4 regions of the Paraburkholderia sp. RCC_158 genome follow, and region 4 is predicted to be linked to each of the others. Evidence: predicted binding sites of a transcription regulator. Region 4 holds the regulator's gene; each other region holds the start of a gene.

Region 1 (7,203 bases), on a different contig from region 4:
GAGCGTGGCGCGTTGGCCGGCGTGACGCCGCAACGTATCGACGATATCGGCGCGTGCGCCCGCATCGACGCCCTGAAACGGTTCGTCGAGCAGCAGCAAACGCGCGGGCTGCGCATGCCAGCGCGCGAGCACGACTTTCTGCTGATTGCCGCCTGATAGACGCGTGAGCCGGTCATCCGGACCCGTGCAGCGAATCCCGAAGTTGTCGATTGCGTCGGCTGCGGCGCGCTGTTCGCGGCCGCGCTTGACCACGCCCCGCCTGAACCAGCGCGTGAGAAACGGAAAGCTGAGCGTGCCCGCGATCGACGCGAACGGTACGCTGTCCGGAAACAGCGACGTACGCCAACGGTCTTCGCCCGCGAGGAAGACACCGGCGCGGATTGCGTCGGCAGGTGAGCGCGGACGCCACGGCTTGCCGTCGAGCGTCATCGTGCCGGACGCTGTGCGGATCGCGCCGAAAATGGCCCGTGCAAAACGCGACTTGCCCCCGCCGACCGGCCCGGCGATCGCGACGATTTCGCCTTGCTGCACGTCCAGATCGAAGGGGACGCTGCCGGGCGTCAATTGCAGATCGCGTACGCTGAAGCAGGGCTTCTGAGCGGAGAGAGCAGCATGAGTGGAGACGGCCGCGTTGCGATCGCTGCGCAGTTTGCGGCCGATCATCGTTTCCACTGCGGCGTTGAAATCGATCGGCGCGCGTAAGTCGGAGACGATGCGGCCGTCGCGCACAATTGTCACGCGCTGCGCAATACGACGCAGGTCGCCGAGCCGATGCGATACCAGCAGAATCGCAACACCTTCATCGCGCAAGCGCTCGAGCAACGCAAAGAGACGCTCGGCCTCCGGCTCGGAAAGACTGGCCGTGGGTTCATCGAGGATCAGCAGCGCCGGTCGCGTAGCCAAAGCACGCGCCAGCGTCACGAGCTGCTGCGCGGCGAGCGACAGCGACGCCAAGGGCGCAGCCAGATCGGCGTCCAGCCCTACCCGCGCGGCCAACGGCGCCGCGTCGCGAATGCGCGCTGCCGGCGGCGCGCGCCACGGCGAGGCCGGATCGCACAGGCGGTCGAGCAACAGGTTGTCCGCTATGGAAAGCGTCGGCACCACCGCATCCGCAATGGACTGGTGGACGGTCGCAATGCCGAGCTGTTTCGCGTGATGCGGCGACGCGGGCTGGAACGGCTCGCCACGCAAGCTCAGATTGCCGCCGTCCGGGCGATAAACGCCACTCAAGATTTTGACGAGTGTGGATTTGCCCGCGCCGTTGGCGCCCATCAGCGCGACGACTTCACCGGCGCTGATCGAGAAGTCGACGGAATCGAGCGCCAGCGTGGGGCCGAAGCGTTTCGAGACGGCGGCGACGGTCAGAATGGGAACGGCCATCGAAGAGCGCGCAGCGTAACTGCGCTCGTAGCGAATGACCGACCATCGTAGCTAGCGGATATCAGCCGGCCAACGAAGCGTTGCTCATATCGATAGTGTGACCGCTTTCTCTTCCCGGGCCCGATATCGGCCCGGAGACCGAACGGCAAGCAACGGGCGACTAGCCTCCACCCAAATGCCAAACGCGCATAACCTTCGATGAATCGCTTATTGGAGCAACGCGCGCTCTTCTTTCTATACTCGATTCCGGTCAGCACTGACCAACGACGAGTGCCAAAACTCACACGCGGATATCGAACCATGAGCCTACGTCCTTTGCATGACCGCCTGATCGTCAAGCGTCTCGACCAGGAAACCAAAACCGCTTCGGGCATCGTGATCCCAGAAAGCGCTGCCGAAAAACCCGATCAGGGCGAAGTTATCGCCATTGGTCCGGGCAAGCGCGATAGCGACGGCAAGCGCGTCGAACCTGACCTCAAGGTCGGCGAGCGCGTGCTGTTCGGCAAATATGCGGGACAGTCGGTGAAAGTCGACGGCAACGAACTGCTCGTGCTGCGCGAAGAAGATGTCGTGGCAGTGGTCACTCAATAACGAACGGAGCGTCAAATCATGGCAGCAAAAGAAATCATTTTCAGCGACGTCGCCCGCTCGAAACTCGTCGAAGGCGTCAACATTCTGGCCAATGCGGTCAAGGTCACGCTCGGTCCGAAGGGCCGCAATGTGGTGCTCGAACGCAGCTTCGGTTCGCCCATCGTGACCAAGGACGGCGTCTCGGTCGCCAAGGAAATCGAATTGCCGGACCGCGTGCAGAACATCGGCGCGCAGCTCGTGAAGGAAGTCGCCTCGCGCACCAGCGACGCCGCCGGCGACGGCACCACCACCGCGACCGTGCTCGCGCAAGCCATCGTCCGTGAAGGACAGAAGTATGTGGCGGCGGGCCTCAATCCGCTGGACCTGAAGCGCGGCATCGACAAGGCCGTGATCGCCGCGATCGACGAGCTCAAGAAGATCAGCAGGCCGACCACGACCAGCAAGGAAATCGCTCAGGTCGCGACGATCTCGGCCAACGGCGAAGAGTCGATCGGCCAGCGGATTGCCGAAGCGATCGACCGCGTCGGCAAGGAAGGCGTGATCACCGTGGAAGACGGCAAGTCGCTCGACGATGAGCTGGACGTGGTGGAAGGTCTGCAATTCGATCGTGGCTACCTGTCGCCGTATTTCATCAACGATCAGGACAAACAGGTGGCCGTGCTCGATAACCCGTTCGTGCTGCTGCACGACAAGAAGGTATCGAACATTCGCGATCTGCTGCCGGTTCTGGAACAGGTCGCGAAAGCCGGCCGCCCGCTTCTGATCATCGCGGAAGATGTCGAAGGCGAAGCGCTGGCTACGCTCGTGGTCAACAACATTCGCGGCATTCTAAAGACCGTCGCGGTCAAGGCTCCGGGCTTCGGCGATCGCCGCAAGGCGCTGCTCGAAGACATCGCGATTCTGACCGGCGGCCAGGTGATCGCCGAAGAAACGGGACTGTCGCTAGAGAAGGCGACGCTCGCGGAACTCGGTCAGGCCAAGCGGATCGAGGTCGGCAAGGAAAACACCACCGTCATCGACGGCGCGGGCGACAGCAAGAACATCGAAGCACGCGTGAAGCAGATTCGCACGCAGATCGAGGAAGCCAGTTCGGACTACGATCGCGAGAAACTGCAGGAACGGGTCGCGAAACTGGCGGGCGGCGTGGCGGTCATCAAGGTGGGCGGCGCGACCGAGATCGAGGTCAAGGAAAAGAAAGACCGTGTCGACGACGCGCTGCATGCAACGCGTGCCGCTGTCGAGGAAGGCATCGTGCCGGGCGGCGGCGTCGCGCTGATTCGCGTGAAGCAGGCTATCAGTGCGCTCAAGGGCGTGAATGCCGATCAGGATGCGGGCATCAAGATCGTGCTGCGCGCACTCGAAGAACCGCTGCGGCAGATCGTGACGAATGCCGGCGAAGAGGCCAGCGTGGTCGTCGCGAAAGTGGCGGAAGGCACGGGCAATTTCGGCTACAACGCACAGACCGGCGAGTATGGCGACCTGGTGGAATCGGGCGTGCTCGATCCGACCAAGGTGACGCGCACGGCGCTGCAAAACGCGGCATCGGTCGCGGGTCTGCTGCTCACCACCGACGCGACCGTCCATGAAGCACCGAAAGATGCGCCGGCAGCGGGACAGCCGGGCGGTCCCGGCGCGGGCGGGCCGGGACTCGATTTCTAAGTACCCGTACCGTCTGCCGCAAGGCATCGCGCGCTTGCACTGCGCGCGGTTAAACGCAAGGGACACGGGCCCGTATTCGCTTTGTCGCGAGCCGGCCTGTGTCTGTTCTACCTCTCCCCCGCTCTCGCCCACGGCCCGCAGCCGATGCGCAAACTCATCGCATCAACGCACCGCCACGCCGTGTTGTTCATCGCGCACCGTACCGCTTTCGGTTTCCGTTTCTGTTGCCGCATCGATACGCGTGGCGTGAGCCCGCCGTTCCCGCAACAACATGCGAGACGCAATCCATTGCAGCGCGGAGCACAAAAGCAGATACACGATCCCGACGAATACGAAAATCTGCGCGGGATAAATCATCAGACGGCTGTTGACCTGATTGGCGAGAAACGTGAATTCCGGCACGCCGACGATATACGCGAGCGACGTGTCCTTGACGAGCGACACCCACTGATTCACGAATGACGGCAGCATGATGCGCACCGCCTGCGGCAGCACCACGTAACGTAACGCCTGCCAGCGCGTGAGCCCGAGCGACAGCGCCGCCTGCTGCTGGCCCGCGCCGACCGACACGATCCCCGCATGCACCGCATGCGATAGATACGCGCCGCCGATCAGCGACAGCGCGCAGACCACCGCGACCAGACCCGGCACGTCGATATGCAGCAGCATCGGCATCAGGAAGAAGGTCCAGAAGATCAGCATCAGCACCGGAATTGCGCGGAAAAACGCGACGATTCCGAGCAGCAGCAGACGTGCGCCGCCGCGTGTCAGCGCGAGCGCCACGCCGCCCGCCAGTCCCACGACGGCGGACAGCAACGCCGACACCACCGAGAGCACGACCGTCAGCGCCGCGCCGCCCAGCGGCCCGTTGGGAAACGCACCGAGCAGCAGATAGCGCAGCGTCGGCAGCCACTCGAGGGCGGTCATGCTCGCCCCCGTTGCAGCGCGCGTACGCCCGTGTGCTGCCAGATCACGAGAGCCATTTCGATCAGCGCGATGGTGCCGACATACAGCACGGTTGCCGTGCCGAACGCCTGAAAAGTCCGGAAGCTTTCCGTGTCGACCTGGCGGGACGCATACGACAACTCGGCGACGCCGATCGCCATCGTCAGCGACGAGTTCTTCACGATATTCATGTATTGCCCCGCGAGCGGCGGCGTGGCGATCCGCACCGCTTGCGGCAGCACCACGTGCCGCAAGGTCGCGTAACGCGTCATGCCCAATGCCGCGCTCGCCTGATATTGCGCGATGCCCACGCCGCGGATTCCGGCGCGAAACTCCTCGGCGATAAAGGCCGTGCTGTAGCACGTCAGCCCGAGCCAGCCGGCGAACAGTTCGAAGCTCGGCCAGTGCAGCGCAAACGGCCCGGCGCTCAGGACATGCGGCGTGTTCAGCCACGTCATCCACGCGGAAGGCAGCAGCGTTGCCGCGCCGAAGTACCAGAACAGCAATTGGACCAGCAACGGAGAATTGCGAAACACGAGTACGTAGAGCTTCGCCGCGGCGGCGACCGCACGATGTTGCGCGATGCGCGCCATTGCCAGCCCGAATCCAAGCAACGTCGCGCACACGCTCACGCACGCCGACAGGATCAGCGTGATCAGGAAGCCGTGCGCGAGCCAGCCGAGATAGCGCGGGTCCAGCCAGAAGTTCATCAAATGCATTTGGAGAAAACGCGGTCCTGTATCAGCAAGAAGGCCCGGTCACGCGTTTCGTGACCGGGCCATGTCGAGACGGCTGTCAAGCGACGGGCGTTCAGCTCTTCTGCGGATCGCCGATCCTGAACAGACGCGGCAGCGGCGCGGCGCTCTTCGGGCCGAACCAGGTATCGTAGATCGTGCCGGCCGTGCCCTTGGCTTCGAGATCCTTCAGCGTGTCGTTGACGACATTCAGCAGGCGCGTCTCGCCCTTCGGCACACCCACGCCTTCGTAGTCGTTGGAGATCGTGAACGGCGGGATCTCGTAGTTCGCCTTGTCCGGCACCTTCGCCAGCAACGCGACGAGCTTCGGTCCGTCCTGCGTGATCGCCTGCACGTTGCCCGTGCGAAGCGCGGCGAAGGCGAACGGCGTGTCGTCGTAAGCGATGATCGTCGCGCTCGGGAATTGCGCGCGCACCTGCTGCTCATTGGTCGTGCCTTTGTCGGCGCCGATCCGCAAACCGTTCAACTGTTGCGGCGCAGTAAGCGTGCCCTTCTTCGCGATGAATTGCGTGCCCGACGCAAAATACGGCGTGCTGAAATCGACTTCCTTCTTGCGGTCGTCGGTAATCGTGAAGTTGGCGAAAACGAGATCCACCTTGCCCGACTTCAGGAACGCGATGCGGTTCGCCGGATTGGTCGGCTGGATCTCGAGCTTGACGCCGAGGCGCGTGGCGAGCGCCCGCGCATAATCGACGTCGAGCCCGACGATCTGATTGCTCTTCGGATCGACGAAGCCGAACGGCGGATTGCTGTCGAACGCGGCCACGCGCAATACGCCCGCCTTCTTGATGTCGTCGAGGCGATCCGCGTGCGCGGCAGCGGACATGACAAGCAGACTTCCGGCGATCGCTGCGCCAAGCACTCTGAGATTCATAGCGGTGGTTTCCTGTTGTTTTGATGGGCCGCGCGCGAGGTCGAATAGCGCGTGCCTTAGCGTGAGAAGTGGACTCTAGCAACGCTCGCGGACAGCACAAACCAAGCAATTTTCAGGTGCTAAGCAGCGTTGCTGATAATGGGCGGGGCGCGGCGGCGGGGTTGGGTATTCCCGTGTTCGCGTTTTCAGTGCGGGTGTCCGCGCGGAACCTGTCGTCTATCCACGCAACGCACCAGGGCAATCCACAATCCGTCGCGCTCACGACGCCGTTTCCGCCGCAAGCGATCCGCCAAGATAAGCATCGCGAATCCGTTGATCGCCGAGCAGTTCGCTTGCGGTGCCTGACAACACCACGCGGCCGGTCTGCAGCACATAGCCGCGATGCGCGCATCGCGGCCAGGTCATCCGGTTGTCCCATTGCCGACAACCGCGCAAAACCGCGCTTCTGGCATCCAATGAGTTGCTACGCGACCGACGTCACATATCCGCCATCGGGCGCGTCGTGCGGAAGGGACCAGCCGAAATAGACCTCTGCCTCGACGATCTTGCCGCCGCGGACGGTCAGCCGCTCCGTATTGCGGAATCGTCGACTGCCAAGAGTCGTTCCTTCGTAAACGACGAACACCTGTTCGCCATGAACAACGACATCGACGAACTGAAAGTCGGTAATCGACTCACTGTTCGGCCAACAACGCGTGAAGTAAGTGCTGCGATCCAGGCGGTTATCCAGAGGGCTAGTGAAATGGAAGTCAGCGCCGATCAGCGCCTCGATGGCGGCGCGGTCCTTATGTACATAGGCGAGATAACTCGCACGGGCGATGTCGGCAGGATCTTGCTGCATATACGTCGTCTCCATTGAATGTTTCAAGAAAGCGCCTCAACGGCCCGTTCCCGCAGGTGGACCTGCGGAAAACTCAGGTGCATCGCAGGCTCCTGGCCATTGTCGGCCCGACCGGCGCCGCCTTCTCTGCCCCTCATGCGTCCACGATCACTTCAAAC
Region 2 (7,203 bases), on a different contig from region 4:
GTGGCGGCCGGCTCAAAATCGGCGCGCCAGCAAGTCCATTGCCCTCATGACAGACTCCGCCGACACCGCCAACCCGTTCCCGTGCGCCCGCTTCATCAAGGAGATCGGCCGCGGGCCGAACGGCGCCCGCGCGCTCACCGCCGACGACACCCGCGCGCTCTACACCGCCATGCTCGACGGCCGCGTCGGCGAACTCGAGCTCGGCGCGATCCTGCTCGCCTACCGCGTGAAAGGCGAAACCGCCGACGAACTCGCCGCGATGCTCGCCGGCGCTCATGCGTCGTTCGAGCCGGTTCATCTGCCGCCGGGCGAGTTCAGCCCGGTGTCGATCCCGAGCTACAACGGCGCGCGCAAGCAGCCGAATCTCGTGCCGCTCCTCGCACTGCTGCTCGCGCGCGAGGGCGTGCCGGTTCTCGTGCACGGCGTCACCGACGATCCCGGCCGCGTGACGAGCGCCGAAATTTTCACGCATCTGCGGATTCCGCACGCAAGCTCGCACGACGATATCGAAGACGGCCTCGCCGAGCGGCGCGTGGCCTTTGCGTCCATCGATGTTCTCGCGCCGAAGCTCGCGCATCTGCTCGCGCTGCGTCGGCGCATGGGCGTGCGCAACTCGACGCACACGCTGGTGAAAATTCTCCAGCCGTTCGCGCCCGCCGGACTGCGGCTCGTGAACTACACGCATCCGCCGTATCGGGACAGCCTGACGGAACTCTTCAGCGCGCATCCCGAGGCGGCGCAGGGCGGCGCGCTGCTCGCGCGCGGCACCGAAGGCGAAGCAGTGGCCGACACGCGGCGTCAGGTGCAGATCGACTGGCTGCACGACGGCATCCGCGAGACGCGCGTGCCGCATGAGCGCTCGTCGCGCGACGCGCCGGAGGTCGAATTACCCGAAGCGCGCGACGCCGCGACGACCGCGGCGTGGATCAGCGCCGTGCTGCGCGGCGAGGCGCCGGTGCCCGGCGCGATCGAGCGGCAAGTCGAACTGATCGTGGATGTCGCCAGAACGCCGTCGTAAGCTCACTCGATTGCGCAGCGCGTTGCCTGCCACGCAATGAGGCGCCACTGGCCCTCTTCCTGCGTGTGGATCGCCGTGTAGGCAATGGGGAAAAGCAGCGCGCCGTTATTCGCTTCCATCTCGATCAGCGCGCGGCCCGTCACGACGCAGGTTTCCCGCCCGACCGGCAGCACGTCCTGCGTCTGCACTTCGATCTGTCGGTAGCGGCGGCGTCCGCCCGTAATGCCGTCGATGAACTGCTGCTTCGTTTCGCGCTTGCCGTTCGTGTGGACGTAGCTCAGGTTGTCGGCGAGCAGCGCGTCGAGCGACTGCCCGTCGCCGTCGACCATTGCGCGAAAGCGTTCCCGCTCCAGCCCGCGAATCGCCTCGATTGTCTTTGCCGCCATTGCTCAGCCCCTTGTACCGGTGAGCCGTAGCGGCCACGGTCAGAAGTTATATTGCAGATATAGCTGGTGGAAATTTATACCAGGATTCGGCTCTTTGATACCGCCGTTCGACACATGCTGGAAGCGGTAGCCGGCCTGGTACTGCTGACGGCCGCCGAATTGCACGCCGACGCCGGCCATATCGGCGAACTGGAACGCCGTGGAAAGCGTGAAGGTCGAAGAGATTCTCGGGCTCGTGAGGAGCCGCACGCCCGCGCCGGCCTCGACGAAAGGCCGGATCGTTCCCGATCCTTTGATGAAGCGAATGATAGGCGTCACACCGATTTCGCCGATGTTCTCGTGCACATTGCCTTCGTTCGTATGCCACCAGGCCACGTGCGCCTCGCCGATCAGCGCGAAATGCCAGTCGCCGATCTGCCACCACGTGAGATTCGGGTCCCACACAAAGCCGAGATCCAGCTTCTTGACATGGTGATCGCCGAGGCCGCCGGCGACCTGGATGCCGAACTGATCCGCTGCGGCGACGCCTGAAAGGCCAAACAGCAGGGCCGCGCAGACGCTTTTTAGAGCCAGTCCACGCACGACATTCTTTTTGTTGTTCATCTGACACCCGAGCTCAACAGGTTGAACGATCTGTAACAGTCTTGCTTATTCTAAAGAGAATCCGAAGTCGGCGGATCATCTTAAGAAACTTAAATTTTCGCAATTACTGACGTTAAAAAGTGAAAAAATCGGTCGAAAGTGATAAATGAAGGCGCTTTGTCAGGTAATTAATACGTCTCTGCATTGCGCTTTGAAGGGGCGTATCATGGCTATTGAATCTTTGATGTCGATAGGAATTTACGGAACTTGGAAGCCCCTACGGCCTCTAAGTATTAGCACTCGGAAAACGAGAGTGCTAACATCCAACGCTGGAGTCGTTACCTGAACAAGCTTTTGCCTGATTCCAAAGGAGTTTTCCACGTGAGCCATGCATTGACCCTTCCGAGTACTCTGAGCCCGTCGTCGGCTAAGGCCGCTCCGGCAGGTGCGCTGGCGCTCTCGCATTCCTCCCTGCTGCCCGGTCAACTGGGCAACATCGACGCCTACATCCAGGCCGTAAATCGGATTCCGATGCTGACGCCGGCAGAAGAACGCCAGTTCGCCACAGAATTCCGCGAGCACGACAACCTCGAGGCCGCGCGCCGGCTCGTGCTGTCGCACCTGCGGCTGGTCGTTTCGATCGCGCGCAACTATCTCGGCTACGGGCTGCCGCACGCCGACCTGATCCAGGAAGGCAACATCGGCCTGATGAAGGCCGTGAAGCGCTTCGATCCCGAACAGAACGTGCGTCTGGTGTCGTACGCGATGCACTGGATCAAGGCCGAGATCCACGAATACATTCTGCGCAACTGGCGCATGGTGAAGGTCGCCACGACCAAGGCGCAGCGCAAGCTGTTCTTCAATCTGCGCAGCCACAAGCAGGGCCTGGGCTCGTTCACGCCGGACGAGATCGAAGGTCTCGCCAAGGAACTGAACGTCAAGCGCGAAGAAGTAGCCGAAATGGAAACGCGCCTGTCGGGCGGTGACATCGCGCTGGAAGGCCAGGTTGAAGACGGCGAAGAGTCGTACGCGCCCATTGCGTATCTCGCCGACTCGCACAGCGAGCCGACCGCCGTGCTGGCCTCGCGTCAGCGCGACAAGCTGCAGAGCGACGGTATCGCGACGGCACTGGAGGCACTCGATGCCCGCAGCCGCCGCATCATCGAAGCCCGCTGGCTGAAGGTGCAGGACGATGGTTCGGGCGGCTCGACGCTGCACGAACTGGCGGACGAGTTCGGCGTGTCGGCGGAACGCATTCGCCAGATCGAAGCCAGCGCGATGAAGAAGATGCGCGGCGCGCTGACCGAGTACGCGTAACGTTCATTTCGAATAACCGCTGTAAGTGAAAAACCCTGCCGTCTCACGACGGCAGGGTTTTTTTATACGCGCTGTGATCTCTCAGCGCGAAGTGAGCGGCGGCAGCCTGGCTGCCGCCGTCATCCAATCACGCTGGCAAAGGCGCCGCGCCGCCGCTCGCCGGCATGCGGGTCGCCAGCGTTTCGGCGTAACGCCGCGCAGCATCGCCGACGACGATATGGAACGTGTCCGCCGACACCCACGCGGTATCGAGCGTGGCGAGACGCTGACGATCCACCGCCGACGGATCGCGCACGACGATACGCAGACGCGTCGCCGCGACGGCATCGAGCGACACCACATTGCCCGCGCCGCCAAACACCGCGAGCCAGCGCAACGGATCGGGATCGAGCGGACCGTTCGCCGCGCCAGTTGCAACGGCCACGCCTGCAGCCGCAGCCGAAGCAGCCGGCTTTGCCGCAACCGCGTCACCGCCGCCCTGCCCGATCACCGTGCGAATTTCATCCGCGATGATGTCCGCTTCCGGTCCGATGATTACCTGCACGTTCGTCGCGCCGCGCTTGAGCACGCCGCGCGCGCCGATCGTCTTCAGTTCGCTCTCGGAGACCTTGTTCGAATCGACGACGGACAGACGCAGACGCGTCGTGCACGCATCCACCACCGACAGATTCGCCGCACCGCCCAACGCCGCGATATAGCGCTGCGCACGCGGCACGGCCGCGCCGGCAGCCGGCGAAACGAAGCCGCCAGCCGTGAACGATTCGACCTGCTCGTCGGCAGCGGCCGGTTCGCGGCCCGGCGTCGCCATGTTGAACTTGCGGATGAAGAAGCGGAACAGCCCGTAGTACACCACCGAATACGCGATGCCAACCGGAATCGCCAGCCAGCCCTTGGTGGACAGACCGTAGTTCAGCACGTAGTCGATGGCGCCCGCGGAGAACGTGAAGCCGAGGTGAATGCCGAGCGCCGAGCAGATCGCGAGCGCGAGACCCGTCAGCAACGCGTGGATCACGTACAGCACCGGCGCGAGGAACATGAAGCTGAATTCGATCGGCTCGGTCACGCCCGTGAGGAACGACGTGAGCGCCATCGAGAACAGCAAGCCGCCCACCACCGCACGGCGCTCCTTCGGTGCTTCATGGAACATCGCGAGACACGCGGCCGGCAGGCCGAACATCATCACCGGGAAGAAGCCCGTCATGAACGTTCCGGCAGTCGGGTCGCCCGCGAAGAAGCGATGCAGGTCGCCCGTCACCGCCGCGCCGCCCGGCGGCGTGAAGCTGCCGAACACGAACCACGTCAGCGAATTGAGGATGTGATGCAAACCCGTCACGAGCAGCAGCCGGTTCAGCACGCCGAACACGAATGCGCCGAACGCGCCCGCCGTGGTCAGCCAATGGCCGGCCGTATCGATCACGCCCTGCACCGGCTGCCACACGTAGCCGAACACAATGCCGAGCGCGAGACAGACCACGCCCGTGACAATCGGCACGAAGCGTTTCCCTCCGAAGAACGCGAGGTAATCCGGCAGCTTGATGTCCTTGTACCGGTTGTACAGCAGTCCCGCGACGACGCCCGCCACGATCCCCGACAACACGCCCATGTTGAGCTTGTCGTTGATGTCCTTCATCACCGCGACTTCGATCAGGTAACCGATCGCGCCCGCGAGACCCGCGACGCCGTTGTTGTCCTTCGCAAAACCAACGGCCACGCCGATCGCAAACAGCAGCGGCAGGTTATCGAAGATCGCGCCGCCGGCGTCGGCGATCATCTTGATGTTGAACACATCGGGCTGGCCGAGGCGCAGCAGCAGGCCGGCAACCGGCAGCACCGCGATAGGCAGCATCAGCGCGCGTCCCAGGCGCTGTATCTTCAGAAACGGATTCCCATCCATTGATTACCTCCAATCCTTGTCTCGTTGTCGACGGACGTCGTTGAGTTATGTAGCGATGCAAGCCGTGCGGAGTTCAGTCCAACGGCCAGGTTTCGCGGCTGACTGCTCTTACCGCCTGCGCCGATTCGAGCGCCAGTGCATCCTGGGCGCGCTGGCGGCACAGTTGATAATCGAGGTTGCGCACACGCGCCTTGATGCCCGGCACCGACACCGGATCCACCGAAAGCTCGGTCACGCCGAGGCCGACAAGCAGCGGCATCGCAAGCGGATCGCCCGCAAGCGCGCCGCACACGCCGACCCATTTGCCATGCTTGTTCGCGCCCTGCACCGTGGCCGCGATCAGACGCAGCACAGCCGGATGCAGACCGTCGGCCTGCGCGGCCAGATCGGCCTGACAGCGGTCCATCGCGAGCGTGTATTGCGTGAGGTCGTTGGTGCCGATCGACAGGAAGTCCGCGTGTTGCGCGAGCTGATCCGCGAGCAGCGCCGCCGACGGCACTTCGACCATCACGCCCACTTCGATCGGCTCGGTGCGGCCAAGCTCGCGAGCGAACTCGTCGATACGTTTGCGGATGCGGATCAGTTCGCCGACGTCGGTCACCATCGGCAGAAGAATGCGCACGGCGCCGAACGGCTTGACCGCGAGCAGGCCGCGCAACTGATCGTCGAGCAGGTCGGGGCGCACCTGCGCGAGGCGAATGCCGCGCAAGCCGAGCGCCGGGTTCGGCTCCGGCGGCAGCGTGAGGTAATCCACTTCCTTGTCGGCGCCCACGTCGAGCGTGCGGATGATCGCGGTTCGCCCGCCGAGTGCATCGGCAATGCCCTGATAACTCTGCCGATGCTCGTCCGTGGTCGGCGCGGCGGCGCGGTGAATGAACAGCAGCTCGGTGCGCAACAGGCCAACCGAGTCGGCGCCGTTTTCCACAGCCGTCTTTGCGTCGTCGAGCGTGGCGATGTTCGCGGCCACTTCGATCGCGCGGCCATCCGCGGTGACTGCCGCTTGCTGCGACATGCGGCGGTTCGCTTCGCGCACACCCGCGAGGCGACTGCGCTCAAGGCGCGCGCGCTCGACATCGAGCTCAGTCGGCGCAAACTCGAGACGGCCGTTCGTCGCGTTCACCACGACCTGCGCGCCCTCAGGAATCGCATGCAGCGCGTCGCCGACGGCGACCATCGCCGGAATGCCCGCCTGGCGCGCGAGAATGGCCGCGTGCGAAGTTGCGCCGCCGCGCGCCATCACGAGCGCCGTGACACGCGAGCGGTCGAGAGACGACAGATCGGACGGCGTGAATTCGTCGGCGGCGAGCACGGCTTCATCCGGCAACGTGCGCGCGGCCGCGTTCGTATAACCGAGCGCGCGCAGCACGCGCTTTTCGATGTCGCGCAGATCGGCAGCGCGTTCGGCGAGCAACGCGTCTTCGACATTGTTCAGGATGCCTATCTGTGCCCGGATCGCTTCGCGCCACGCGAAGCCCGCGCTCTTGCCGAGGCTGATCAGATCGCGCGCGGCGTCGAGCAGCGTCGGATCTTCGAGCAGCACGCGATGCACCGCGAAAATGCCCGCCTCGCCGACCGCGCCGCGTTGCGACGCGTCGCGCACTGTCGTGCCGAGATCGGCGTCGACGGTCGCGATCGCCTTGTCGAGCAGGCGGCTTTCCGCAGCGGACGTGCCGCTCGCCTGTTCCGGCGGATCGAGGTCCGCGTCGTCCCAGCGCACCAGCTTGCCGACAGCAACGCCCGGCGACGCGCACACGCCCGCGAGCGTATTCGGCGCGAGCGCTTCGCCGGCGGCAGGCGCCGCCGTTTGCGGCGCCGGCGAACTTTGCCGCGCCGGCTTCTCTTCCACTTCGCCGTGGGCCTCGCGCGTCAGTTCGTGAGCGATTGCGTCGACTGCGGCTTTGGCTTGCGGGCCGACGCCGAGCAGTTCGACGGTCGCGCCCTGGCCCGCGCCGAGCCCAAGCAGACCAACCACGCTTTCGATTGCCGCCTTGCGTCCTTCATAACGC
Region 3 (7,203 bases), on a different contig from region 4:
TGAGTCGAGTTGATGCACAGCCTCATGGGAGGATGATTCGAGTCTGTGGTCTCTGGGAAGGATGCCGCTGCGGGCCGCGTCTGGCGCAATTGTCGAGCCAGGCAGCGACAGGAGCAATTCACGGCTTCCGCGGGATTTTTTACTTCCATCGTTCTTTATATAGACGCCTCGGGTTTGCCAAGGACTTGTTGCGTCGTCGAACAGATACAGGCTGCAGTTTTATATTTTGCCCGTGTAGATCGACGCCCGCCGGCCCCATGGAATCCGCTGATTCAATCCTCATTTTTGCCACGGACTGTCTTGTCCGGAGGACGATGCAGGTTTGATGAGTCCCAGTCTTACCTGTTTGCCATTGCAACATCACGTTGCGCAACCTTGAACGATAGAGTTGAGAATCAGAACGACGTGGTACGGTGGCAGGTCAAGTCACCGCGACGGGGGGGGGGGTAGCTAGCGCTGTATGAGCGACCGTGGGCCAACGGAGCCCATATAGTTCGGGCAATCTTGTTTGCCATCGCAACGACTACGACATGGAGCGGACGGCGCATACTTACTTGCACAGCTCATGAACTTGGGTCTTTGACATGTTCCATGACGGAGCGGGCACCGTGAATCACAAGAGTACGCAGATATCGGTCTCCTCTCTTGCTGATACCAAGCAGGCGGACCTTGCCACCAGTTCCTAACTTCGCGGGGGCACGCCCAAGCCACACGCGAATTCCGCCCGGAACGGAGGGCGTTGGGGTCGCTCATGCAGGCGGCAGCGGCAGTAACAGAGAGGAATCCCGCGCCCAGGATGTCTGCGATTGTCGTGCAGGCCGGGTTCTCACGTAACCATGCACGTAGTCGCTGTTCGATGACAGCAATCTGTTTGTCGATATCGACTAGGCGCTGCCATTGCTCTCAAAGAGAATCTATCGATATCCGTCGCAGGCGTGAATCGAGGTGCAGCAGGACGTCTGGCACGGCCCGGTTCATTGCCGCACGCCCAACGCTCGTTACTTCTGCGTACTGCCCCAGCAAACCGCTCAGGCAGTTGGACTGGGAGCGTCGGAATGTAACAAGCTGCTGCCACATTCGAGGCAACGCAAGAACGGCCTGCTGGCTTGAGTCTTAACCGGCACGGCCCTTACGCCCGGGTGTTTTGCCGGTGTCCAGATGGCACGCGTCTCGGCTACGTCATTCTTGTTCCCTGTGACGAACGCCTTGACCAGCCTGACAGGCGTCAACTTGACCTCGTGCCCGAGCTCAACAAGACGACGCGCCCCGTGCTGTGAACCTCCGCAAGCCTCCATCCCGACAAAGGCATCGTTCGCGATTAAAAGTGCTCCAGGAACTCGGTGCGACGAGCTGTCTGTACGATTCGCCGGTGCGTGCATCTCAATCTCGCGGATGCGAAACTTGCCGTAGATCGCTGTCTTGCGTCAACCGAGGCGATAGTCAACACGGAGGACGTGGCATCGGCGAAGCGACACATGCTTGCACTAGCGGAGATTCGCTTCCTTGCGACGGCATCTGCAGCGAGCGGATCAGGGCTATTTCCCGCCGGACGAATGACCGTTAAGGATGAGACTGAAGGACCGTTCTGGGGTCGAGATCAGTCCGGAAGCTCAGATTCCGCGCTCAACTCGCCCGTTAACTTGAACGTGAAACGGCTGCGTCCGTCTCGGGAGACGCCGGGCCGCTAGACCTGCGCGCCCGGCATATCCGCGGCGCAGCGTAACTTGCCGGAATTCGCCATCGGCTTCGATCAGCTACTTCTGACGGCGAGCTGCTTGCTGGCTAAGCTCCTGAAGGTCGGCGTTAAGGGTATTTACCGACCTTGTGTGGGTTTCCTGGGACATCGAATCTGGCGGGTCGGACATAAAGGTTGCCGCGTCAGATTGCGGCGATTCGTGACCGTAAGCCTTTGTATGACAAGGGTAATTTGTCCTGCTGAGCACACTCGCGGTTCAAGCTGAAGTAAACCGGGTTCAAAGTTGGACGAACCTCGCCAACGATCCCTCCCTTCTTGAATTTGTCACCACCTGTCCATATAATTAGCACTCGTCGCACGAGAGTGCTAACAACTTCGCCGGTTGGCTCGGCCAGCCGGGTTTTCCAAGCGTTCTTCAGTCTCAATCAAGAGAGGAGTATGTATGAACCTTCGTCCTTTGCATGATCGCGTGATCGTCAAGCGTCTGGATCAAGAAACCAAGACCGCGTCGGGCATCGTGATCCCCGAAGCCGCAGCAGAAAAGCCGGATCAGGGCGAAATCCTGGCCGTCGGCCCGGGCAAGCGTGACGATAAGGGCGCGCAAATCGCCCTCGACGTGAAGGTTGGCGACCGCGTTCTGTTCGGCAAGTACGCAGGCCAGACCGTCAAGGTCGACGGCAACGAACTGCTGGTCATGCGCGAAGAAGACATCATGGCCGTGGTGAACAAGTAAGCGCAAAGCGCTACTTACACGGTTATATCCAGAGAATTCAAGGAGTTAGAAGATGGCAGCTAAAGACGTCGTATTCGGTGATTCCGCCCGTGCCAAGATGGTCGAAGGCGTGAACATCCTCGCGAATGCTGTGAAGGTCACGCTGGGTCCGAAGGGCCGCAACGTTGTCCTGGAACGCAGCTTCGGCGGCCCGACGGTCACCAAGGACGGTGTGTCGGTCGCAAAAGAGATCGAACTGAAAGACAAGCTCCAGAACATGGGCGCGCAAATGGTCAAGGAAGTGGCTTCCAAGACCAGCGACAACGCAGGTGACGGCACCACGACCGCAACGGTCCTGGCTCAGTCGATCGTCCGCGAAGGCATGAAGTACGTTGCATCGGGCATGAACCCGATGGACCTGAAGCGCGGTATTGACAAGGCTGTTACGGCTGCAATCGAAGAACTGCGCAAGATCAGCAAGCCGTGCACGACCAACAAGGAAATCGCTCAAGTTGGCGCGATTTCGGCAAACAGCGACTCGTCGATCGGCGACCGCATTGCTGAAGCAATGGACAAGGTCGGCAAGGAAGGCGTGATCACCGTCGAAGACGGCAAGTCGCTGCAAGACGAGTTGGACGTCGTCGAAGGTATGCAATTCGACCGCGGCTACCTGTCGCCGTACTTCATCAACAACCCGGACAAGCAAGTTGCCGTGCTCGAGAACCCGTTCGTGCTGCTGCACGACAAGAAGGTCTCGAACATCCGTGATCTGCTGCCGGTTCTGGAACAGGTCGCCAAGGCTGGCCGTCCGCTGCTGATCATTGCGGAAGACGTCGAAGGCGAAGCACTGGCAACGCTGGTGGTGAACAACATCCGCGGCATTCTGAAGACGGTTGCTGTGAAGGCTCCGGGCTTCGGCGATCGCCGTAAGGCCATGCTGGAAGACATCGCGATCCTGACCGGCGGCCAGGTCATCGCTGAAGAAACCGGCCTGACGCTCGAAAAGGCAACGCTGGCAGAACTGGGCCAGGCGAAGCGTATCGAAGTGGGCAAGGAAAACACGACGATCATCGACGGCGCTGGCGAAGGTGCGAACATCGAAGCGCGCGTCAAGCAAGTGCGCAAGCAGATCGAAGAAGCAACGTCGGACTACGACCGTGAAAAGCTGCAAGAGCGCGTTGCCAAGCTGGCAGGCGGCGTTGCAGTGATCAAGGTCGGCGCTGCGACCGAAGTCGAAATGAAGGAAAAGAAGGCACGTGTCGAAGACGCACTGCACGCAACGCGCGCAGCTGTGGAAGAAGGCATCGTTGCTGGCGGCGGCGTTGCGCTGATCCGCGCACGTACCGCGATCGCCGGCCTGAAGGGCGCTAACCCCGATCAGGACGCAGGTATCAAGATCGTTCTGCGCGCAATGGAAGAGCCGCTGCGCCAGATCGTCACGAACGGCGGCGAAGAAGCCAGCGTCGTGGTGGCTGCAGTTGCTGCTGGCCAGGGCAACTACGGCTACAACGCAGCGACCGGCGAGTATGTCGACCTGGTCGACGCCGGTGTCGTGGACCCGACGAAGGTCACGCGCACGGCACTGCAAAACGCAGCATCGGTAGCAGGTCTCCTGCTGACGACCGACGCAGCGGTTTGCGAACTGCCGAAGGAAGACTCACCGATGCCTGGCGGCATGCCTGGCGGCATGGGCGGCATGGGCATGGACATGTAATTTCGTGTCCGCTCCCCGGTTGGGCCCTGGTCTACAGGCTCAGTCGGGAGCACATGCGAAAGCGCACCGCGAGGTGCGCCTTGCCAAAGAAAAACCCGCATTTCTGCGGGTTTTTCTTTGGTATGGAGCTTTGCTGGACTTGGTTGCCGGTTACCCCTGATCAGCCTCCGAGTTGACGCGCTCAACCGACAGGCTAAGACGGCGGTTCGACTGCTTTGCAGGCCACGGCGTCGAGGATCGGAGGCTGAACCGGTTCAGACAGTTTTCGTCGACAAAGTTTGCGTGGGTTACCGCTTCGGTTCAATTGCGGTACGGCTCAGAACCCTGGCGATGAGCGTGACCACACTGCGAACAGTCGTGTCGACTGTTGGCAGAAGTGCAGCCGCCATGGGGGACCGGCAAATCGGAGGTTCCGGAGATAGGAAAAGGTAACAAAAAGGCCACCCTCGAAGGTGCAGCCTTTGACCAATATCGATCGGAGACCAAACCCTGGAAATCTATTCAGCGCGGAACACGAGGATACCGACGTTCACGATCGTGCTTACGGCCCCGATGTGTCATGTAACCACCATAGACTAGGATCGGCGCCAGCAGCAGAAGGACGAACAATCCTAGGTTCATTGTCGGTCTCCGTTCAGGGAATTCATGCCGACGGGAAGGTTACCACGACTATCGGCACCGCTACACTTGGAACCTCGCGAGTGGACCACGTCTGTGTGGCATGAGAGACGCCTGCCGCATCTGCCAACGACACGATCGTAAGCAAGTGGCACAGCCGCCAACTGCTTGCGCTGAGCTTGAGTCCGGTCGGGTTCAAACGGCCATTGAAAAACTATTGGTTGTTGTGCCGCGCGGCGCTTTCGCGCCTCGCGCGGAGTCAAGTGCGAAGTTCCCGTCAACTTCAACGTTGACGCGAACCTGCGCCTCGTCAAGCAGTACCTTGTTGGTTGAAGTTGCTTCACTTCGACGAGTCGCTGGAGCAGCGGTAACGGCTTTTGAAGGGCTGCATCAGACCGCGATCTCAGGTAAGCAGGTGGCAGATTCGAGAGGACCATGCTGGATGGAGGCTCTATCAAAGGTCGACGATTCGCACCAGGCCCCGGCCGTCGCTCGCTGTCCAGACCCCCGCAAGTTGCGCGAGCCGGTGAGCATCGCGTCGTATTCCTCTCCGCACGACAACTGGTGGAGACCAACTGCATTGTCGCCACCTCCCGACGTATTAGAGCGGCGATGCCCGTTCGCCTATGCAGCGAGGGCGAGAAAGTGCTCGCGCAAGTATCCGAAGATGCCGGCGACGCTTTCGCTCGGCGTCAGGGTAGCAGTATCGATAGCGAGCTCCGGATCCAGCGGCGTTTCATACGGCGCCGAAATGCCGGTGAACGCGGGAATCTCGCCGGCCAGCGCCTTCGCGTACAGCCCTTTCGGATCGCGGCCTGCGCAAGTGGCGACCGATGCGGACAAGTACGTCTCGATGAAACTGCCGGCGCCGATGATGTCGCGAGCCATGGCCCGGTCGGCGTGCATCGGCGAAATAAGCGCTGCAACAACGATGAGGCCCGCGTCGTTCATCAGTTGCGCGACATGCGCGACGCGGCGGATGTTTTCGTGGCGGTCGCGCTGGTCGAAGCCCAGATCGCTGCCGAGGCCGTGGCGAACGTTGTCGCCGTCGAGTACATAGCAGGCGTGGCCTTGCGCGACCAGTTGCCGTTCGAGTTCGAATGCGATGGTCGACTTGCCCGCTCCCGACAGGCCGGTGAGCCAGATCGTGACCGGTTTCTGGCGGTGAGTCCGCATCCTGTCTTGTAGCGTTATGGTGCCGTGAGAGCGTCGCACCGGACTTTGGGAGTCTTCCATTCTCGTGTTCCTGAATGGCGGCGTGCGGTTTTTGCACGCATTGCAACCTCTGATTACAGCGGGAGTTAAGCCGACGTTGCTAATCGAGGCAATCTGGCGAGAGTCTACGGCGCGGGACCGTATCCCATCAAGCGGCTGGCTGACGCGCGGCTGCGTCAGCGGCATGCACCGCGCGCCAAACTCGCAAAATGCAGTAAGGCGACGCGCGCGTCAGTGTCTTGCTTCGCCGGGCGCCGCGTCCTTGCCCGTGGCTGGCGGCGTTTCGTCGTCGCTGCCGCGGGCCCAGAAGAAGCGGTCCGGCATATAGGCGCCCATGCCCGGCCGGAACGCGCTGCGTATCGCCTGATACAGATACTCCTGCGCTTCGCGAACCGCCTCCGCAGGTTCCTGACCGTTGGCGAGCAGCGCCGCGATCGCCGAGCCAAGCGTGTCGGTTATGCCCATGATCCGGTTGCTGCCGCGGTCCCACATGTCCTGACGCAACTGGCCGTCTTCGCTGAAAAGCGTGTTGACGAGCCGGTGTGTGCCCGTTTCCGTCGACAGAATATATTCGCAGCCATGCGACAGCAGATGCGAGATCGCCGCGTCGAGGCTCGGCGCTTCGGCGTCGCCGTCCGGTTGGGCAAGGGCGAGCAGCGTGGCGGAATCGGCGACCAGCAAGGTGGTTTGCGGCGCGAGCAGGTCGGCGATGGCCTCGCGCAGTTCGTCGGCGGCGAGCACGTGCTCGTCGTCGAGCGCGAAGTCCGGGGCGAGAATCAGCGGAATGTCGTCGTAATCCGCCACCACCTCGGCGATCGCGCTCACGACTTCGGCGCGCGTGCAGGCGCCGACCTTGAACGCCGCGATCGGCATGTCTTCGAGAAGCATGCGCGCCTGCGTGGCGACCACTTCGGGATCGAGTCCGTTTACCTCGTCGCAGGTAGCGGAATCGCGCACGGTGTAGCCGGTAAGCACCGAGACGCCATGACAGCCCATGCTGGCAAGGGTCATCAGGTCGGCTTGCAGTCCTGAGCCGCCGGTGGGATCGGAAAGACCGAAGGTGAGGACGATCGGAGGCGTGTCGCTGGGCATGAAGATTTAGGAGGAGCAGTATTTTCGGTGCACTGGGTGCGCAATTCGCTCAATTATGCGTCCTAAACCGGCGCAGGGGCGTTTTTTCGCATCGGGCCGCTCCCTGTCGCTTCGTGCCGCAACCGCGCCCGCCGTGTGGCGCGACGCCGCATGTTG
Region 4 (7,203 bases):
CGAGCTCGAACATCGGCTGCAATATCGCAACGACGCGCAGACGCACGCGATGCCGGTCGATTCCGAGGAACGCGTGGCGCTCGCGCGCGCAATGGGCTGCGACGACTATCCGATGCTGATGGAGCGGCTCGACGCGCATCGGGAATTCGTCGAACAGCAGTTCGACCAGATTTTCGCCGACAAGGTGAGCGGCCGCGACGGCTGCGGCGCGCCCGAAGACGGCGCGGCAGTGTGGGTCTGGAGCAGCGCGCTCGCGGACGACAGCGCGGCGGACGCGCTGCATGCGCGTCTCGTCGAGCTGGGCGTGGCCGAGCCTGCCGATCTGCTCGCGCGGCTGCGCGGCGTCTGGCAGTCGTCGCGCTATGCCGGACTCGCGGAGCGCAGCCGGCAGCGCTTCGACATCGTCGCGCAGCGCGCGCTCGAAGCCGCGCGCACGCTCGAGCCGCCCGAGCGGCGCGGCGACACGCTCGCGCGTCTGTTCGATCTGCTCGAAGCCGTGGGCCGGCGCGGCGCGTACCTCGCGCTGCTCACCGAGTATCCGCAAGCGCTGCATCGCGTGTTGTCGGTGCTGGGCGCGTCGCGCTGGGCAGCCGGTTATCTGATCCGCCATCCGCAACTGCTCGACGAACTGCTCGACGACGAAGCGCTGAACACGCCGTTCGACTGGCCCGAGTTCAAGCGCACGCTGCGCTTGCGGCTGGCCGCGGCGGACGGCGTCGAGCAGCAGATGGACTTGCTGCGCCACGCGCACCAGGCCGAGGTGTTCCGTATTCTGCTGATCGACCTCGCGGGCAAGCTGAGCGTCGAGCATGTGAGCGACCGTCTGTCCGAACTCGCCGATGCCGTGCTCGACGTCACGCTCGAAGCCGTCTGGAAGCAGTTGCCGAAGCGCCACCGCGACGCGCCGCGATTCGCGGTGATCGCTTACGGCAAGCTGGGCGGCAAGGAGTTGGGTTATGCATCGGACCTCGACGTGATCTTTCTCTACGACGATCCCGACGATGCCGCTTCGGACATCTATTCGACCTACACCCGCCGCCTGATTACATGGCTGACGACCGCGACCGGCGCGGGCACGCTGTTCGACGTCGATCTGCGCTTGCGGCCGAACGGCGAGTCGGGCCTGCTCGTTACCGATCTCGACGCGTTCCGCCGTTATCAGTTGCGCGAGGGCGACGCGGCCAACACCGCGTGGGTGTGGGAGCACCAGGCGCTGACTCGCGCGCGCTACTGCGCCGGCGACGCGCAGATCGGCGCGCAGTTCGAGGCGATCCGCGAACAGGTGCTGACGACGCCGCGCGACGCCGCGCAGCTTGCGCGCGAAATCGTCGAGATGCGCGAGCGCGTCGCCGCCGGGCATCCGAACCATACGACGCTGTTCGATCTCAAGCACGATCGCGGCGGGATGGTCGATATCGAGTTCACCGTGCAGTATTGGGTGCTGTTGCATGCGGCGCGCGATCCCGAGCTGATCCGCAATACCGGCAACATTGCGCTGTTGCGCGAGGTGTCGCGTCTTGGGCTGATGAGCGAGGCGGAAGCCGAGACAGTCGGCGCCGCTTATCGCACGTACCGGAAGCTGCAGCACAAGCTGCGGCTCGATGGGATGGAGAAGGCGCGGGTGGAACCGGGGTTGGTCGCGGCCGAGAGAGATGCGGTGCTTGGGCTTTGGGAGCGGGTGTTTGGGCGAGGGTGAGGTGGGGGTTTTTGAGGATGGGGGCGGGTAGCGGGCGACTAGCAGCCCGACCGCGGCCCGCAACTCACCACCTACGCCGCCAGCATTTCCTTCGCGTGCTTGCGCGTGGTCGGCGTGATCTCCAGGCCGCCGAGCATGCGCGCGACTTCTTCGACGCGGCTCGTCTTGTCGAGCGAAACGACGCTGCTCACCGTACCGCCCTTGCCGTTGCCGGCCTTCGCCACCTGGAAATGATGATCGCCACGCGCGGCGACCTGCGGCAAATGCGTCACGCAAAGCACCTGGCGCGCTTCGCCGAGTTGATGCAACAGCCGTCCGACCACTTCGGCGACGCCGCCGCCGATTCCAGTATCCACTTCGTCGAAGATCAGTGTGGGCGTCGGGCTCGCGGCACTCGCGATCACGGCGAGCGCAAGGCTGATACGCGCGAGTTCGCCGCCCGACGCGACCTTCGCGAGCGGCCGCAGCGGCACGCCCGCGTGGCCGGCGACGCGGAACTCGACCTGCTCCAGGCCATGCGCGCCGCCTTCGGGTAACGGCACGAGCGCGACCTCGAAGCTGCCGCCTTTCATCGACAGTTCCTGCATGCCTGTGGTGACCGCGGCGCCGAGCGCTTTGCCGGCCTTGGCGCGCGCCTTCGAGAGCTTCTTTGCTTCGGCGAGGAAGTCCTCGCGCGCTTTGGCTTCGGCTGCGTGCAGGCTGTCGAGGTCCGCGGCGGCGTCGAGCGCGGCAAGCTGCGCGCGGCGCGTCTCGTGTTCCTCGGGCAGCGTTTCGGGCTGCAAACGGAATTTGCGCGCCGCCGAATGCAATGCGTCGAGGCGCTTTTCGACTTGTGCGAGCCGGTCCGGGTCGAGTTCCAGCTTCTGCGCGTAATGGCTCAGCGAATACGCGGCTTCCTGAAGCTGGATCTCGGCGGGCTCGAGGGCGGCCAGCACGTCGTTCAAGGCCGGGTCGATATCGGCAAGGTCGCGCACCTTCGAGACGATCGACGCCAGGTGCGTGATCATTGCCTCGTCCGATTCGGAGAGCGCATTCAGCGCGCCTTGCACACCGTCGATCAGATTCGCCGAATGCGACAGCCGCCGATGCTCCGCGTTGACTTCTTCCCATTCGCCCGGCTGCGGCGCGAGCTTGTCCAGCTCGGCAAGCTGCCATGCCAGACGCTCGCGTTCCAGTTGCAATTCGCGGTCGCGGGTTTGCGCGTGCTCGACCGCCTGCACCTTCTCGCGCCAGGCGCGCCACGCGCGCGTGACGCTCGCGGACAGCTCGGTCAGCCCTGCATGCGTGTCGAACAGCTCGCGCTGCGCGTCGGGCCGCATCAGCAATTGATGCGCGTGCTGGCCGTGAATATCCACCAGCATTTCGCCGACTTCGCGCAGTTGCGCGAGCGTCGCCGCTGTGCCGTTGATGAACGCGCGCGAGCGGCCGTTCGCATCCACCACGCGGCGCAGCATCACAGTGCCGCCGTGCTGGCCGTCCGCCGCGGCCGCGCTCAACGCCTGCTCGTCGAGCCACTGGTCCACTTGCGCGTGCGTGTCGAATTCGGCGGTGATGTCGGCGCGGGTCTCGCCGGTCCGCACGACGTTCGCGTCGGCGCGCGCACCCAGCGCGAGCGCCAGCGCGTCGATCAGGATCGACTTGCCGGCGCCGGTTTCGCCGGAGAAAACGGTAAAGCCGCTGTCGAATTCGAGGTCGAGCGCGGCGACGATGACGAAGTCGCGTATCGAGAGGTGGCGAAGCATGGAAGTCGTTTGTGCTTGTCGGTGAGCTTGGTATCGGGTTTTACGAACTGCGCGCTTGCGGTCCGGCGTCCGCGCCGGTCAGGGCTTGGGATCTTCCTCGTGCGACGGGTATTCGTTCCAGTGCAGCTTCTTGCGCAGCGTCGCGAAATAGCTGTAGCCGACTGGATGCAGCATCGGCACCGTATGACGCGAGCGGCGCACTTCGATTGAGTCGCCGAGTTCCAGCGACGTGAACGACTGCATGTCGAAATTGACGTTCACCTCGCGCCCCGAAACGATCTGGATGCTGACCTTCGAATCGTCCGGCAGCACGATGGGCCGGTTCGACAGCGCATGCGGCGCGATCGGCACGAGCACGATGCCCTGCAGTTGCGGATGCAGAATCGGCCCTTGCGACGACAGCGCGTACGCCGTCGAGCCGGTCGGCGTGGCGACGATCAGTCCGTCCGAACGCTGGTTGTACATGAAGCGCCCATCCACCGACACATGCAGCTCCGCCATGCCCGAAAAGCCGCTGCGATTCACCACGACGTCATTGAATGCGAGCGCGTGATAGATCGGATTGCCCTGGCGCATGATGCGCGCTTCGAGCAGCACGCGTTCCTCGCGCTCGAAGTTGCCCGCCAGCATTTGCGGCACGGTCACGCTCATGTCGGAGATCGGGATGTCGGTAATGAAGCCCAGCCGTCCGTGATTGATGCCGATGAGCGGCGTGCGGTACGGCGCCAGTTGCCGGCCGATGCCGAGCATCGTGCCGTCGCCGCCGAGCACGACAGCCACGTCGGCGCGCGCGCCGATTTCGGCCGGGCGCAGCGCCGGATAGTCGGTTACGCCGATTTCGGCCGCGGTGTCGGCTTCGAAAACGACTTCGAAGCCGCGCTTCGCGATGCACGTGGCGAGCGCGGTCAGCGGGTCGCGGATGCCCGGCGTATTGTTGCGCCCGACGAGCGCGACAGTCTTGAACTGGCTGGTTACTTGCATGCCGGCATTACACCATAGGTAGGGCCTGAAAAGAACGGGGCCGGGACGCGGCGGCCGGCCGTTCGCAGCGGGCCGTGAGCGCAGTGCGGGATTATCGTTAGAATGGTGAAGCCTTGATGACATGCGCGCCGCGCAAACCGCACCGGCGCGCGGCTGGCCGGACCGTCGGCAACGGGGCCGGCGGCACGCCCGACACAATGCGGCACGTTGTGCTGGAACGAGCGCAAGGCGCGGTCCCGGCGGGCGGCGGGAAATTCGCCGGTGATGGGCGCCGTCGGCGCTCGCGGTAGTCGCCTCATTGAGCTAAAATTTTTCGTCATGCTAGATCCTCGCGCACAAACCCTCCTGAAAACGCTGATCGAGCGCTACATTGCCGAAGGTCAGCCGGTCGGCTCGCGCACGTTGTCGCGCTATTCGGGCCTGGAGTTGAGCCCGGCAACCATCCGCAACGTCATGTCGGATCTCGAGGATCTCGGGCTCGTCATCAGTCCGCATACTTCGGCGGGACGCATTCCTACGCCGCGCGGCTACCGGCTGTTCGTCGACACCATGCTCACGGTCGAATCCGCCGCGGACGAAGAAGCCGTCACCCGCACGGTCAAGACTACGCTGCAGGCAGGCGAGCCGCAGAAAATCGTCGCGGCCGCGGCGAGCGTGCTCTCGAATCTGTCGCAGTTCGCCGGTGTCGTGCTGACGCCGCGGCGCAGTCACGTGTTCAAGCAGATCGAGTTCATGCGGCTGTCGGACAAGCGCATTCTGCTCATCATCGTGACGCCCGAAGGCGACGTGCAAAACCGCATGATGGCGACCCAGCGCGACTTTTCGCCGTCCGAGCTCGTGGAGGCTTCGAACTACATCAACGCGCACTTCGCCGGCCTGTCTTTCGACGAAGTGCGCCGCCGCCTGCGCGAAGAAATCGACCAGTTGCGCGGCGACATGACCACGCTCATGCACGCGGCCGTCACGGCGAGCACGGACGAATCCGACACCGGCGAGACCGTGCTGATTTCGGGCGAGCGCAATCTGCTCGAAGTAGCCGATCTTTCCTCGGACATGGCGCGCCTGCGCAAGCTGTTCGATGTGTTCGACCAAAAGACCAGTCTCCTTCAGTTGCTGGATGTGTCGAGTCATGCGGCCGGCGTGCAGATCTTCATAGGTGGCGAGTCCAACCTCGTGCCTATCGAGGAAATGAGCGTCGTCACCGCGCCCTACGAGGTGAACGGCAAGATCGTCGGCACGCTCGGCGTGATCGGCCCGACGCGGATGGCGTACAACCGCGTCATCCCGATTGTGGACATCACGGCAAGACTGCTTTCGCTCACGCTAAGTCAGCAGTAAGTCAGCAGTAGCGGTCAACGCCGCGGCGGTCGATGCGGCACATCATGCGCGAGCGCGCGCCGCTTGCCAATTAGCCGAACGGCCAGGGGCGCCTGGGGCGCGCGGCCACGAAGGCCGCCGCCATAGGGCGCACCGCTATAATGAATCTCACCTGTTCAACCCTCCGCTCACTGCGGTTATCCGGCTATAGCCTATGCGCTTCGACCTCGAGCGGCCTTCGCAGAACGCCACGTCGCACCGTGTTGCCGTGCTGCTGATTAACCTCGGCACGCCCGACGCGCCAACTCCGCGGGCGGTTCGCCGCTATCTCGCGCAGTTCCTGTCCGACCCTCGCGTGGTCGAGATTCCGGCGCTGCTGTGGCAGATCATTCTGCGGTTGCTGATCCTGCCGTTCAGAGGCCGCGCGTCCGCGAAGAAATATGCGGCCGTCTGGATGCCCGAAGGCTCGCCGCTGCGCGTCTATACGGAAAAGCAGGTGGAAGCGTTGCGCCATCTGCTGCAGTTGAACGACTACACGGTGCTCGTCGAATACGCGATGCGTTACGGCACGCCGGGCATTCCGGCGATGCTGAATCAGCTCAAGCTCGCGGGCGCCGAGCGGGTGCTGCTCGTGCCGATGTATCCGCAGTATTCGTCGTCGACCACGGCGACCGCTTTCGACGACGCCTTCTCCGCGATGAAGCGCATGCGCAATCAGCCGGAGATCCGCACGGTGCGTCAATACGCCGATCATCCGGCATATATCGCGGCGCTCGCGGCGCAGGTGCGTCACTACTGGCATCTTCATGGCCAGCCGGATTTCGCGGCGGGCGACAAACTCGTGTTGAGCTTTCATGGCGTGCCCAAACGCACGCTGGATCTCGGCGATCCGTATCACGAGCAGTGTCAGACAACCGGCGCGTTGCTGATGCAGGCGCTTGGCCTGACGTCGGTGGAATGCCGCATCACCTTCCAGTCGCGCTTCGGCAAGGCCGAGTGGCTGCAGCCCTACACGGCGCCCACGTTGAAGGAACTCGGCGCGGCAGGCGTGCGGCGTGCTGATGTGTTTTGTCCGGGCTTCACGGCCGACTGCCTGGAGACGATCGAAGAAATCGGCATGGAAGTGCGCGACGAATTCCTGCATGCGGGCGGCAAGGAATTTCACCGCATTCCGTGTGTGAACGCGTCGCAGGCATGGATCGCCGCGCTCGGCGAAATCGTCGCGCAGAATCTGCAAGGCTGGCCGGTGCAGGCAGTACCCGTGCCGCATAACACAGCGGCTTGACGAGACTTCATGAACTACAGGATTTCAACCGAACCGGGCGCGAAACTGCGCATCGACAAATGGCTTTGGGCGGCGCGCTTCTTCAAGACGCGTTCGCTCGCGGCGGATGCTGTCGAGAAAGGCCGCGTGCGCATCGGCGGGGCCAATGTGAAGCCCGCCAAGGACGTGCGGGTCGGCGACCT

The links. Region 4 encodes HrcA, which represses chaperone genes, less so after heat shock. Its sites were predicted from a motif close to TTAGCACTCNNNNNNNNNGAGTGCTAA; they were not measured.
Region 1: the regulator HrcA is predicted to act here: its motif matches at 1,631-1,657, upstream of AB6809_RS10360 (co-chaperone GroES).
Region 2: the regulator HrcA is predicted to act here: its motif matches at 2,280-2,306, upstream of rpoH (RNA polymerase sigma factor RpoH).
Region 3: the regulator HrcA is predicted to act here: its motif matches at 2,040-2,066, upstream of groES (co-chaperone GroES).

The regions. Positions count from the first base shown of each region.
Region 1 covers NZ_JBFUPM010000004.1:206,539-213,741, forward strand. Annotated here, with positions in the region: gene AB6809_RS10355 (sugar ABC transporter ATP-binding protein) at 1-1,380, opposite strand, end outside; gene AB6809_RS10360 (co-chaperone GroES) at 1,681-1,971, shown strand; gene groL (chaperonin GroEL) at 1,990-3,630, shown strand; gene AB6809_RS10370 (amino acid ABC transporter permease) at 3,793-4,557, opposite strand; gene AB6809_RS10375 (amino acid ABC transporter permease) at 4,554-5,294, opposite strand; gene AB6809_RS10380 (ABC transporter substrate-binding protein) at 5,386-6,204, opposite strand; partial or broken gene AB6809_RS10385 (ABC transporter ATP-binding protein) at 6,463-6,591, opposite strand; gene AB6809_RS10390 (nuclear transport factor 2 family protein) at 6,668-7,045, opposite strand; gene AB6809_RS10395 (DUF1428 domain-containing protein) at 7,179-7,203, opposite strand, start outside.
Region 2 covers NZ_JBFUPM010000013.1:163,247-170,449, reverse strand. Annotated here, with positions in the region: gene ybiB (DNA-binding protein YbiB) at 47-1,018, shown strand; gene AB6809_RS23880 (nuclear transport factor 2 family protein) at 1,021-1,404, opposite strand; gene AB6809_RS23875 (acyloxyacyl hydrolase) at 1,444-2,007, opposite strand; gene rpoH (RNA polymerase sigma factor RpoH) at 2,368-3,303, shown strand; gene nagE (N-acetylglucosamine-specific PTS transporter subunit IIBC) at 3,431-5,197, opposite strand; gene ptsP (phosphoenolpyruvate--protein phosphotransferase) at 5,271-7,203, opposite strand, start outside.
Region 3 covers NZ_JBFUPM010000012.1:64,506-71,708, forward strand. Annotated here, with positions in the region: partial or broken gene AB6809_RS22395 (IS110 family transposase) at 396-1,348, opposite strand; gene groES (co-chaperone GroES) at 2,139-2,429, shown strand; gene groL (chaperonin GroEL) at 2,482-4,122, shown strand; gene cysC (adenylyl-sulfate kinase) at 5,365-5,976, opposite strand; gene AB6809_RS22415 (hydroxymethylpyrimidine/phosphomethylpyrimidine kinase) at 6,187-7,047, opposite strand.
Region 4 covers NZ_JBFUPM010000014.1:46,895-54,097, forward strand. Annotated here, with positions in the region: gene glnE (bifunctional [glutamate--ammonia ligase]-adenylyl-L-tyrosine phosphorylase/[glutamate--ammonia-ligase] adenylyltransferase) at 1-1,696, shown strand, start outside; gene recN (DNA repair protein RecN) at 1,768-3,438, opposite strand; gene AB6809_RS24290 (NAD kinase) at 3,517-4,419, opposite strand; gene hrcA (heat-inducible transcriptional repressor HrcA) at 4,738-5,757, shown strand; gene hemH (ferrochelatase) at 5,951-7,021, shown strand; gene AB6809_RS24305 (RNA-binding S4 domain-containing protein) at 7,031-7,203, shown strand, end outside.